Regions from separate parts of the Bacillus mesophilum genome, predicted to be linked through region 2. Evidence: a T-box and tRNA genes for the amino acid it is inferred to sense, from the RefSeq annotation. Region 2 holds a T-box; the other regions hold tRNA genes.
The links. A T-box is a leader RNA that pairs with one kind of tRNA and senses whether it is charged. The one in region 2 lies ahead of argS (arginine--tRNA ligase), so its partner is inferred to be a tRNA-Arg.

Region 1 (3,284 bases), on a different contig from region 2:
GTTCGATTGAGCGTTTGATCCATTGGTAATCCTGCTGCCGGTTCTGCAGGTAACGACCCACCTGCTGATCACCTGCACTATGAAGTTTCTTTGCATATCCTTCATTATAGGAAATACTAGGTACATTTTCATCATATAGCTGGATGTGAAGGCCGTTTTGTTCTGTATACACGATGACATCAGGTATGATATATGCTGGCTTTTCGGAAGCAAAGCTTGCTCCCGGTTTAGGATTTAACGTCTGCACGAGATCATAGACTGCTTGAATCTCTTTTACATCTGCTTTGATTTCCCTCGCTAACTGTTTCCATTTTTTATCTGCAAACAATTGAAAGTGCTGACGGATAATTTCTTCAGCCATTTCGTTGACTGGCACCAGACGCTCCAGCTGCAATAATAAACATTCCTGCAAACTGCGTGCACCAATCCCTGCCGGTTCTAAGTGCTGCAAGAGATCGAGCTGCTCTCGCACAGTTTCTCCATCAGCATCATAAAGCTCGGCAACCTGCGGCAAATTAATATTATATAAGTAACCGTTTTCATCAAGACTGTATATAAAATGAAGAATGATTTTTTTTTCCAGTTCTGTCAGATTGGCTGGAAGCTGCTGAATCAGATAATCATCCAATTGCTGAACATTTACAGCAAGCTGTTCAATCCATTTCTCTTTATCTTGATTTTGTTTAAGCTTTGATTTTTTAATTCGCTGTGCACGGGGATCCATTGTTTTCACAAAATTTGAGTTTAGCTCCATCAGGGGATTTTCCAGAGCCTTCTCTTCCAAAAAAGCAGTGAGCTCCTGGGAATTAAATTGCAATAGCTCAATAGACTGCTTTAACTCCTGGGTCATCGCTAACTTCAAGGTTTGCTGCTGCCATAAACCTGCTTTTAAATCCATTCTGCTTCCCCCTTCATTCCTATTTTACAGGAAGAAGCCCTATAATTGTATGGATAATTACTGACAGAGAAAAAGACCCAGAGAAACCGTTTCCAAAAAAACTCTATATTTCTATTTTGTTACAAATCAAAATTTTACAATGATTTATCTTTCATTTTATGGTATTATTCCATTGGGCAAATTTTACGAAAGTAAAAGACGCAAAGCCACGGGCCTAAAGTATGTGCTTGTACACATGCCATGGCAGCCGGGTTGCATATAAGTCGATCATTCCTTTTTAATTTGCCTAATACTGCTTTAAGAAGGGTGAACAATGATTTTTCCAACAGTACTCAGCAAGGACAAAGAAATTAGACACGTCGTCAAGGACCAGCACACATGCTTATGCGGACACAAGTACAATGTCTTTACGACTTTCACCAAGAACGATTTCAAGAAGATTCAGTTCAGAAAGAATGAAGTTATCACCTGTCCAGCATGCCGATCCATCATTGAATGATGGACCGGCATTTTTGATTTCTGCCCCTCTCTCTCGAAGCAATTTCAGCAAACTCATAGACATGCTAAAAGAATGTTGCAATGTTGTTCATATTATCCTATAATTAGTATTCGTAACGCTTAAGGAATTTGAGTGTTTACAGTACTTGATAATCTGCCCTCGTGGTGCAACGGATAGCACGTAAGATTCCGGTTCTTGAGATGGGGGTTCGATTCCCTCCGAGGGTGTATGAAAAGGCCATTGCTGAATAAAGCAATGGCCTTTTCTTGTTTAGAAGGATCGTTCTATTTTCTTCTTTACTCCTCTGAAAACAGGCAAGCAATTTTTTATTTTCCCACAAGGTGTTAAAAATATACAGGTTGGGTAAAATATAAAGTGGAATGTTCACAAAAAGTATTTAGAAATAGGTCAATCAAAATCTGTCGAACGATTTCGCTTTCCTAAAGGTGCGATTCTTTTGACCTTTATTGACCATTAGTGTATGATGAAACTACATAAAAATGGTGTATGTCTTACAGAATTAAGTCTGCACTATCCCTTAATTTTAAAGGAGGAATTAGAATGAATTTAATCCCTACAGTTATCGAACAAACAAACCGCGGGGAACGTGCTTATGATATTTACTCCCGCCTTTTAAAAGACCGTATTATTATGCTTGGCAGTGCAATCGATGATAATGTTGCCAACTCCATTGTAGCTCAATTGCTATTCTTAGAGGCTGAAAATCCTGAAAAAGATATTACATTATACATCAACTCTCCAGGCGGAAGCATCACGGCTGGCATGGCGATTTACGATACTATGCAATACATCAAGCCAAGCGTTTCTACGATCTGCACAGGTATGGCTGCTTCAATGGGTGCCTTCCTTCTTGCTGCCGGTGAAAAAGGAAAACGCTTCGCACTTCCAAATAGTGAAGTGATGATTCACCAGCCACTTGGAGGTGCTCAAGGTCAGGCAACTGAAATTGAAATTGCTGCAAAACGTATTCTTTTCCTTCGCGAAAAATTAAATACGATTCTTGCAGAGCGCACTGGACAGCCGCTTGAAGTGATTGCAAAGGATACAGACCGCGATAACTTTATGACAGCTGAAAGAGCATTAGAGTACGGCTTAATTGACAAAATCATTTCCCGCAATCCAAACGAAGCAAAATAATGGTTCAGAGTGAGGCACTAACATGTGCCTCACTTTTTTGTTCATGAAATTAGATTCAAAAAATTAGCAGCTGGACAAAATCTACTCCTCAGCTTCTAGTTCGCAAAATCTCCCACGAAAAAGGACACACTCCTAAGAATGTGCCCTTTCTTTCTATTGTTCTTGCTGAATGTATTTAGCCAATTGCTCTAGCGCTTCTTGTTCATCACTGCCGCTAGCCATTAATGTAATTGTGGCACCCGTGCTGACAGCCAGGCTCATCAAGCCCATTATACTTTTCGCGTTTACCTTTTTTCCATCTCGCTCCAGAAAAATATCAGCTGAAAAACGATTTGCTTCTTGAACGAATAATGCCGCTGGCCGTGCCTGTAAACCTGTTTTTAATTTTACCTCAACCTGTTTTTCCACCATAAAAAAATCAATCCTCCTATTGCTCGCTACTGGGGGATTGTAATATCACCCGCTTTTAGCTTTTCTGCAATTTCATCAATTTTACGAAGTCGGTGATTAATGCCTGATTTGCTGATATTTCCGCCAGACACCATTTCCCCAAGCTCTTTTAGTGTTACATCCTGATAAGCTACACGCAGTTCTGCAATTTCCCGTAATTTATCTGGAAGGATTTGCAGCCCTACCGTTTGTTCAATATATTTTATGTTTTCGACTTGGCGCAGTGCTGCACCAATCGTTTTGTTCAAGTTCGCAGTTTCACAATTTACAAGACGGTTA
Region 2 (3,284 bases):
TAATTTTGACAGGATACGAGTTAATGCTTTTTAATACTTCCCAGCTGGCAGAATCAGAAAGTCCGATCACAGAAGCTGGTTCTAATGATGATTTGCGCAGAATGGAGAATGCCCGTGCGTTCGTGTATTGTAAGTAAGGACCTGTTTCGCCTTCAAAGGTCAGCATATCTTTTAGAGAAAACTCGATAGAATTCATCCGGTCATTTTTAAGATCATGAAAAAGAATGGCACCAACTCCAACCGCTTTAGCAATTTCCTTTTTGTTCTCCAGATTAGGATTTTTGTTATCTATGTTTATTTCAGCCAGTTTAATCGCCTCAAGAACGACCTCTTCAAGAAGAATGACTTTTCCTTTTCTTGTCGACATTTTTTGCCCGTCTTTTAAATATAAACCAAATGGGATATGAAAAAGATCATCTGCCCAGTGACAGCCCAGCTTTTTTATGACTTGTTTAACTTGCTTAAAGTGAACTGACTGTTCCTGGCCAACAATATATAAAGCATGATCAAATTGATATTGAGTTTTGCGATACAAGGCTGCTGTAATATCTCTTGTTGCATACAATGTGGCACCGTCCGATTTTTTTATTAAGCAGGGAGGGAGCCCGTCGTCTAAATAAACAACCTCGGCACCTTCCGAGTCCGATAGTAATCCCTTGTCTCTTAGCGCTGAAACGGCGTTCCCCATTTTATCGTTATAAAAGGCTTCCCCCTGATAAGAATCAAAGGAGATATTTAATAGTTTGTAAATGCGCTGAAACTCAGTCAGTGATTCATCTCTAAACCATTTCCAGAGTTTTTCTGCTTCTTGATCTCCATCTTCTAATTTCTTAAAAGAACGTCTTGCTTCTGCCGTAAGTTCTGTATCGTTATTTTCTTCTTCATGAAAGCGGACATATAATTTAAAAAGCTCTTGAATGGGCTGCTTTTCAATTGCTGAAGGGCTTCCCCATTTTTGGTAAGCAGTAATGAGTTTTCCAAACTGTGTTCCCCAATCCCCGATATAGTTGATTCGTACAGTTTGATATCCGCATGCTTCTGCAAGGTTGGCCAGAGCATTGCCGATGACTGTTGAACGTAAATGTCCCATTGAAAATGGCTTGGCAATATTGGGAGAAGAGTAATCCAGTAAGGCGGTTTTGTTTTTCCCGGATTGATTGGTGCCGAATAATCTGTTTTGTTTAAGAACCTCTTCTAAAATCTGTGCAGATGCTGCTTCTTTGGAAAAGAAGACATTCAGATATGGCCCAACTGCATTAGCCTGATGGATTAGGGAGCCTTGAAGCTCCAAAGCGGCTTTTTGTGCAATTTCAGCGGGGTTTTTTCGCAATGCTTTAGCTAGTTGAAAACATGGAAAAGCTAAGTCTCCATGCAGCGGGTTTTTGGGCGTTTCAATAAGTGCTTCAATTTGATCCAGTGACATATGATCATGAAAATGAAGGTTTAAAGCAGAACTGAATATTTTCTTGAAATCAATCATACGAGCTGCCTCCTTAAGATTAAATGTTCTTTTAAAAAACAAAAAAACCCGTCTCTAAAAATAGAGACGAGTTTGAAATACCCGCGGTACCACTCTGATTGTCCAATAGGACCCCTTGAATATACATGTCTTAACGGTCATCACCGCCAGAGCCTACTGATTTTTCAGCACTGGACTCAGAAGTGCGTTTCGAATAAAGGCTACCAACAGGCTCACACCATCCCTGTCTCGCTTTGGTAAACACAGTATCTTACTCTCTTCGTCATTGATTTTAATATTAATACCGTATTATACGTGATTGTAAAATTTAGTCAACATAATTTTTCCCAGATGAGAACATGTAATTTTTCTGATGAAATCTCATTCCAAAGACAAGTCCCATTGCCATCATATTCCCCATAATCGAACTTCCGCCATAACTGATAAAAGGAAGCGGAATCCCCGTAATCGGCAGCACTTGGATGGTCATGCCGATATTCTGGAAGACATGAAAGGTGATCATGCCAATAATGCCAACACAAATATACGTATTAAAAGGATCTGCAGCTTCTAAGGCTGTCTTCGTTAAATGATAGATCAGCAAAAAGAATAATCCAATGACGATACTGGCGCCAATAAAACCATATTCTTCCCCAATGACACTAAAAATAAAATCGGTATGAACATCGGGGATATACACTTGCCGATCATAAAAGCCTTTTCCGGATAGAAGACCAGAGCCGATTGCATGCAAGGAATTATATAACTGCAAGCCATCTCCCTGACGGTGGCCAACGGGATCTAACCAGGCATAAATGCGATACATCTGATACGTATCAACGTATTTCTCAAGGTATTGCGGCGCCCGGATCACAAGATATAATATACCGGCAACAGCTGCGCTTCCAAGAGTGATAATCGGAAGAATCAGCTTCCACGTAATTCCGGAAACGAGAATAATCCCAGTCATGATCGCCAAAATAACAAGCGCTGTCCCTAAATCCTCGACCACAATTAATGCAAATGGAATAAAGGTCAAACCGCCGATTTTTAAAAGGAGCAATAAATCCGTTTGAAACGTTTTGGACACATACTTTTTATGATGACCAACGGTTACTTTAGCTAACGCAATAATTAAAAAGATCTTAAAGAACTCAGAAGGCTGGACAGAACCCAAGAACTTTATTTGGTACCATAGTGTTGCTCCTTTTCTCTCCTCAGCAAGCCATTCTGGAGCAACGAACAATCCAGCCTGCAGAATGAACCCAAACCCAAACAAATACCAGGCAAGCTTCTTTACCTGTTCTGTATCAAAGTACATCACAATGGCTAAGATGACGGTCCCGGCCACATAATTTTTAACTTGGGCGAGAGCGAAATTGACATTATATTGAGAAGTTGATTGCCCGCTGTATATAGCAACACAACTAATGATAAAAAATAAAAACAGCAGCAAGCTTAAATTCCAATCAAAACGTTCTGCAATCCTGTTTTGCCGATTCATTAATAACACCCAGTTCCCTTTTTATCATCTCTATATCTCTATGATATCTCAATGCCAGCAGTCTAAATTAAACATTATTTTCCTTTAGACTAACAAAGCAGAGATAGTCATTCAATACAATCTTTGCAGCAGTGAAAATAATAATCTATCAGTATAGACGAAAATGGAATTAGGATAGTTTCCTTTTTAAATAGAAATGACAAAATGGTTTAAACCAGGTATAGGGAGAAGGGGGAATTCCCGAAAGAGAGGGCGGGTGAGGATTTGGGGAAATAGAACGGCAAAGTAATTCCCGAAAGAGAGGGCGAAGGTCAGTTTGGG
Region 3 (3,284 bases), on a different contig from region 2:
GGAAAAGAAAGCGGCTGCTAAAAACCTTACCTTTGATGAAATAGAGTATCTGAATTTAGTGCTGAATGGAAGAAGATTATAGTCGTTATATCAATAAGCTAAGACAATCAACTTTATCGATTGGCAGTGTTGATGGTCTTAGCTTGTTAAGCATCGCGCCTAGCATCATTTCCATAATTAATTGTGCATAATATCTAATTTGGATTTGGTTATAGTCTTACATCATGCATAATGGAAATGCGGCCTTAAAACAAAGAAAATACAGCCATATTAAAGGCTGCATTTTTATCTTATTAAATCTACATTTGCTGCTTAGGATGGATGATCTATCTTTAGCTGTGTTCATGAACATAGCTTATCTAAATAGATTAAATTAAAAGCTATTAACGCAAAATTCTCTTTTCCTTCGCCTCTTTAATCCAAAGCGGAAATTCATTCAATAGTTGGTCATATAATTCTTCATCAGATACATGTTCCAGGTTACTCAAATGAAAGAAATTCGCATTATCAACAACTCTTCCCTCCATCGTATCCAATTTCTTCAATACATCAAAATTAGCATCTCCAATTCCGATGAACTGCCAGAAAATAGGCTGAACAGATGATTCAACGATAAACTTCTTAATACCGGGCTTACAGCCTCCATCGTTTATAAATACTAGGAACACAGGATCATCACCTGGTTCTTCATTTATATATTTTTGGATTACATCTTCCATGACTTTTGGTTCGTCGTTTCTGCCGAACTTATGGATGGAGTCATTTGCTAAAATCTGCTGATTTACATAATCTGCAATTTCTTCTTCTGTTACAGCTGGTAATCTGGTGAACTCGTTGTCATAAACCCACACATCTAATGCCCCATCGTCATCAAACTGACTGGCAACAGCTAAAACGCGTTCGACAGCTTCCTGAACAACTCCTTCACGGTATAATCTCCGCATAGAGCCAGAAATATCTAAAACAAGACCAACTCTTGCCACAACACCTTTAAGATTCTTTTTCTCTAAAACGATTCCAGCTGCTTTCTTTTTTAATGAAATGGTGCTCAAAATAAATCCCTCCATTTTTCTTATTAGACTTTCAAGAAGCTGCAGAATAGTAATTAGGATCTGTAGCTAGTTTAGATTCCTTGCGAATGCAGTTTAGTCTCTGTAAGCTCTTAGAAGCTTGTCTCAATGGTGAATTTTCTTCATTATAACGTAAAAACGCGCTTGTGTTGATATTATAACTTCCAGATTTAGAAAGATTAAGAATGTTTTAGGATAATAATTATTAGGAAGTAATTTTACTTAAGGGCAGGATAATTGTGTGAATGAAAATACATAGGAAGATAATGGAAAGTAGATTAATATTGTTGCATTATTTATTAAAGTAGTGCAGCTATATTGTTCAAGATTCCCTAATACTGAATGTTTAGAAGAGATGGGGTATGTTGTATAGCCATAATTGAGCGTCTTTTTGAACAGACGCCAATGCCGAAAATAATTCAGAAAAGAGAACGTTTGTTTCGAAAATAAAACAGCCGTCAAACCCAATAACACCAAGGGTTTACGGCTGTTTCTTTTGAGCGTCCCAGATAGGAATCGAACCTACGACCTACAGCTTAGGAGGCTGTCGCTCTATCCTGCTGAGCTACTGGGACATGGTATGTAACATGAGCGTCGATTATTTATTATAAAATGGCAAAGTGGTCCTGGTCAAACGAAATACTCACTCACACAGAATTATAAAAGGGCTGAGTTCATAGAGAGAAACTCAGCCCCAAATTATTAATTTAATCGTTTGTTCCGATAAAATTTAAGCATTGCCGAAAGGCGAGCTTTTAACATGTGTAGTTTTGCGGTCTTAAGCTCAATCAGAGGCTGTGTCAGGGCGGTTGCAAGCCCGCTTGACAGCAATAAAGTCAGCAGCAGTGAGATACTCGCGAGCATGAGAAATTGCTCAGGCTCGTTAAAGTAATTCTGCAGGTCGCTTTCTCTAAAGAGCCTAACGATAAAGCCATGCAATAAATACACATACAAGGTGTTTTTGCCAAGTCTAGTAAAGAAATATTGTCCTTTTGGCACACATGCAAGAAAACTAAAAACCATGAGAAAGCTTAATAGATAGAATCCAAGTCTGGTTAGAACTGCAGTAAACGAAGCTGCACCCATTTCTGCATATGGTTTGCTTCCGAGAAGCCATTGATAGTTAATGTCTGGATACAGGTAAAAAAGTGCTGTTGCAATCGCAAAAATACCTATTGCAGAAGCTCTTGCTGACGGTCTCATTATAAGAGCTAAATGCTCCTTCTTAAGAAAGTAGCCTGCTAAAAATAATGGGAAAAATACAAAGGTCCTTGATAAGCTTAAATAGTTGGAAACCCAATCCACATACCCAATTGCCAATCCGATGAACAAAGCGGCTGTAATGGCATAGGCGGGTTTAAACTTAGAAAACAATAAGAGCATGATATTCCAGCAGAATAAGGAAATAAGAAACCACAGGGACCAATGTGGATTAAATGGATCCATATCAATGGAAGGCCTGTTGTACAGATAATAATAAAACAGCGAATAGATGCCTTGAAAAAGCAAATAAGGCAGAATTAATTTCTTGGCAATTTTTTGTATATAGCCTTTTTCATAATATCCTTTTGCAAAAAAGCCTGAAACGAGAATAAAAGCAGGCATGTGAAAGGAATAAATCACTTTATATACTGTAAAGATTGTTTCATTATCTTCAATAAAAGAGCGGAGCAGATGTCCAAATACAACGAAGAAAATTAAAATAAACTTCGCGTTATCAAAGTAGAAATTTCTTTTTTCCATAAATCCTCCTCTATTAAAGACCCCCTAAAAACCAATATTCATTTACCCAAATTAACACGAATCAAACAGACAGAGTAGAGGTAAATCTAAGTTGTGATACTAGATTTATCCAATAAATAGGTGTATATACCCATTTTGTTAATTGTTTGTAAAGTAATAATATTGTTTTTGTTAAAACTATTCTTCAAAAGGTATATCTTATGGATTATAATGAATTTATATAATAGTAAAAATGTTATATAAATATAGTTCTATTGGCATAGCAGTTCGGAGACGATCAGGAGGGGAATGTGGTGAAAGGACTAAAAGGTTCTAGAAAGAAAGTAAAGAAGAAAATGGAAAAAAAACGAGATAGAAAAATTACGGAGCATATGCAAAAAGTAATGAGCTCCAATTGGTGGAAAAAGTTAAAGCTGGGTCAGAAATATGGAATGGTTTTATTCATAACAATAGGGCTTTTTACTGCTTCAA

Region 1: it encodes a tRNA-Arg, which carries the amino acid that the T-box ahead of argS (arginine--tRNA ligase) is inferred to sense. The anticodon was not compared.
Region 3: it encodes a tRNA-Arg, which carries the amino acid that the T-box ahead of argS (arginine--tRNA ligase) is inferred to sense. The anticodon was not compared.

The regions. Positions count from the first base shown of each region.
Region 1 covers NZ_WBOT01000003.1:450,286-453,569, reverse strand. Annotated here, with positions in the region: gene rpoN (RNA polymerase factor sigma-54) at 1-898, opposite strand, end outside; cyclic di-GMP riboswitch class I at 1,064-1,158, shown strand; gene F7732_RS22645 (hypothetical protein) at 1,281-1,478, opposite strand; tRNA gene F7732_RS11815 (tRNA-Arg) at 1,553-1,624, shown strand; gene clpP (ATP-dependent Clp endopeptidase proteolytic subunit ClpP) at 1,959-2,555, shown strand; gene F7732_RS11805 (HPr family phosphocarrier protein) at 2,709-2,966, opposite strand; gene whiA (DNA-binding protein WhiA) at 2,993-3,284, opposite strand, start outside.
Region 2 covers NZ_WBOT01000007.1:43,107-46,390, reverse strand. Annotated here, with positions in the region: gene argS (arginine--tRNA ligase) at 1-1,477, opposite strand, end outside; T-box leader at 1,540-1,755, opposite strand; gene F7732_RS18240 (FtsW/RodA/SpoVE family cell cycle protein) at 1,788-2,963, opposite strand.
Region 3 covers NZ_WBOT01000001.1:214,865-218,148, forward strand. Annotated here, with positions in the region: gene F7732_RS01130 (vWA domain-containing protein) at 384-1,052, opposite strand; tRNA gene F7732_RS01135 (tRNA-Arg) at 1,572-1,645, opposite strand; gene F7732_RS01140 (acyltransferase family protein) at 1,773-2,813, opposite strand; gene F7732_RS01145 (methyl-accepting chemotaxis protein) at 3,149-3,284, shown strand, end outside.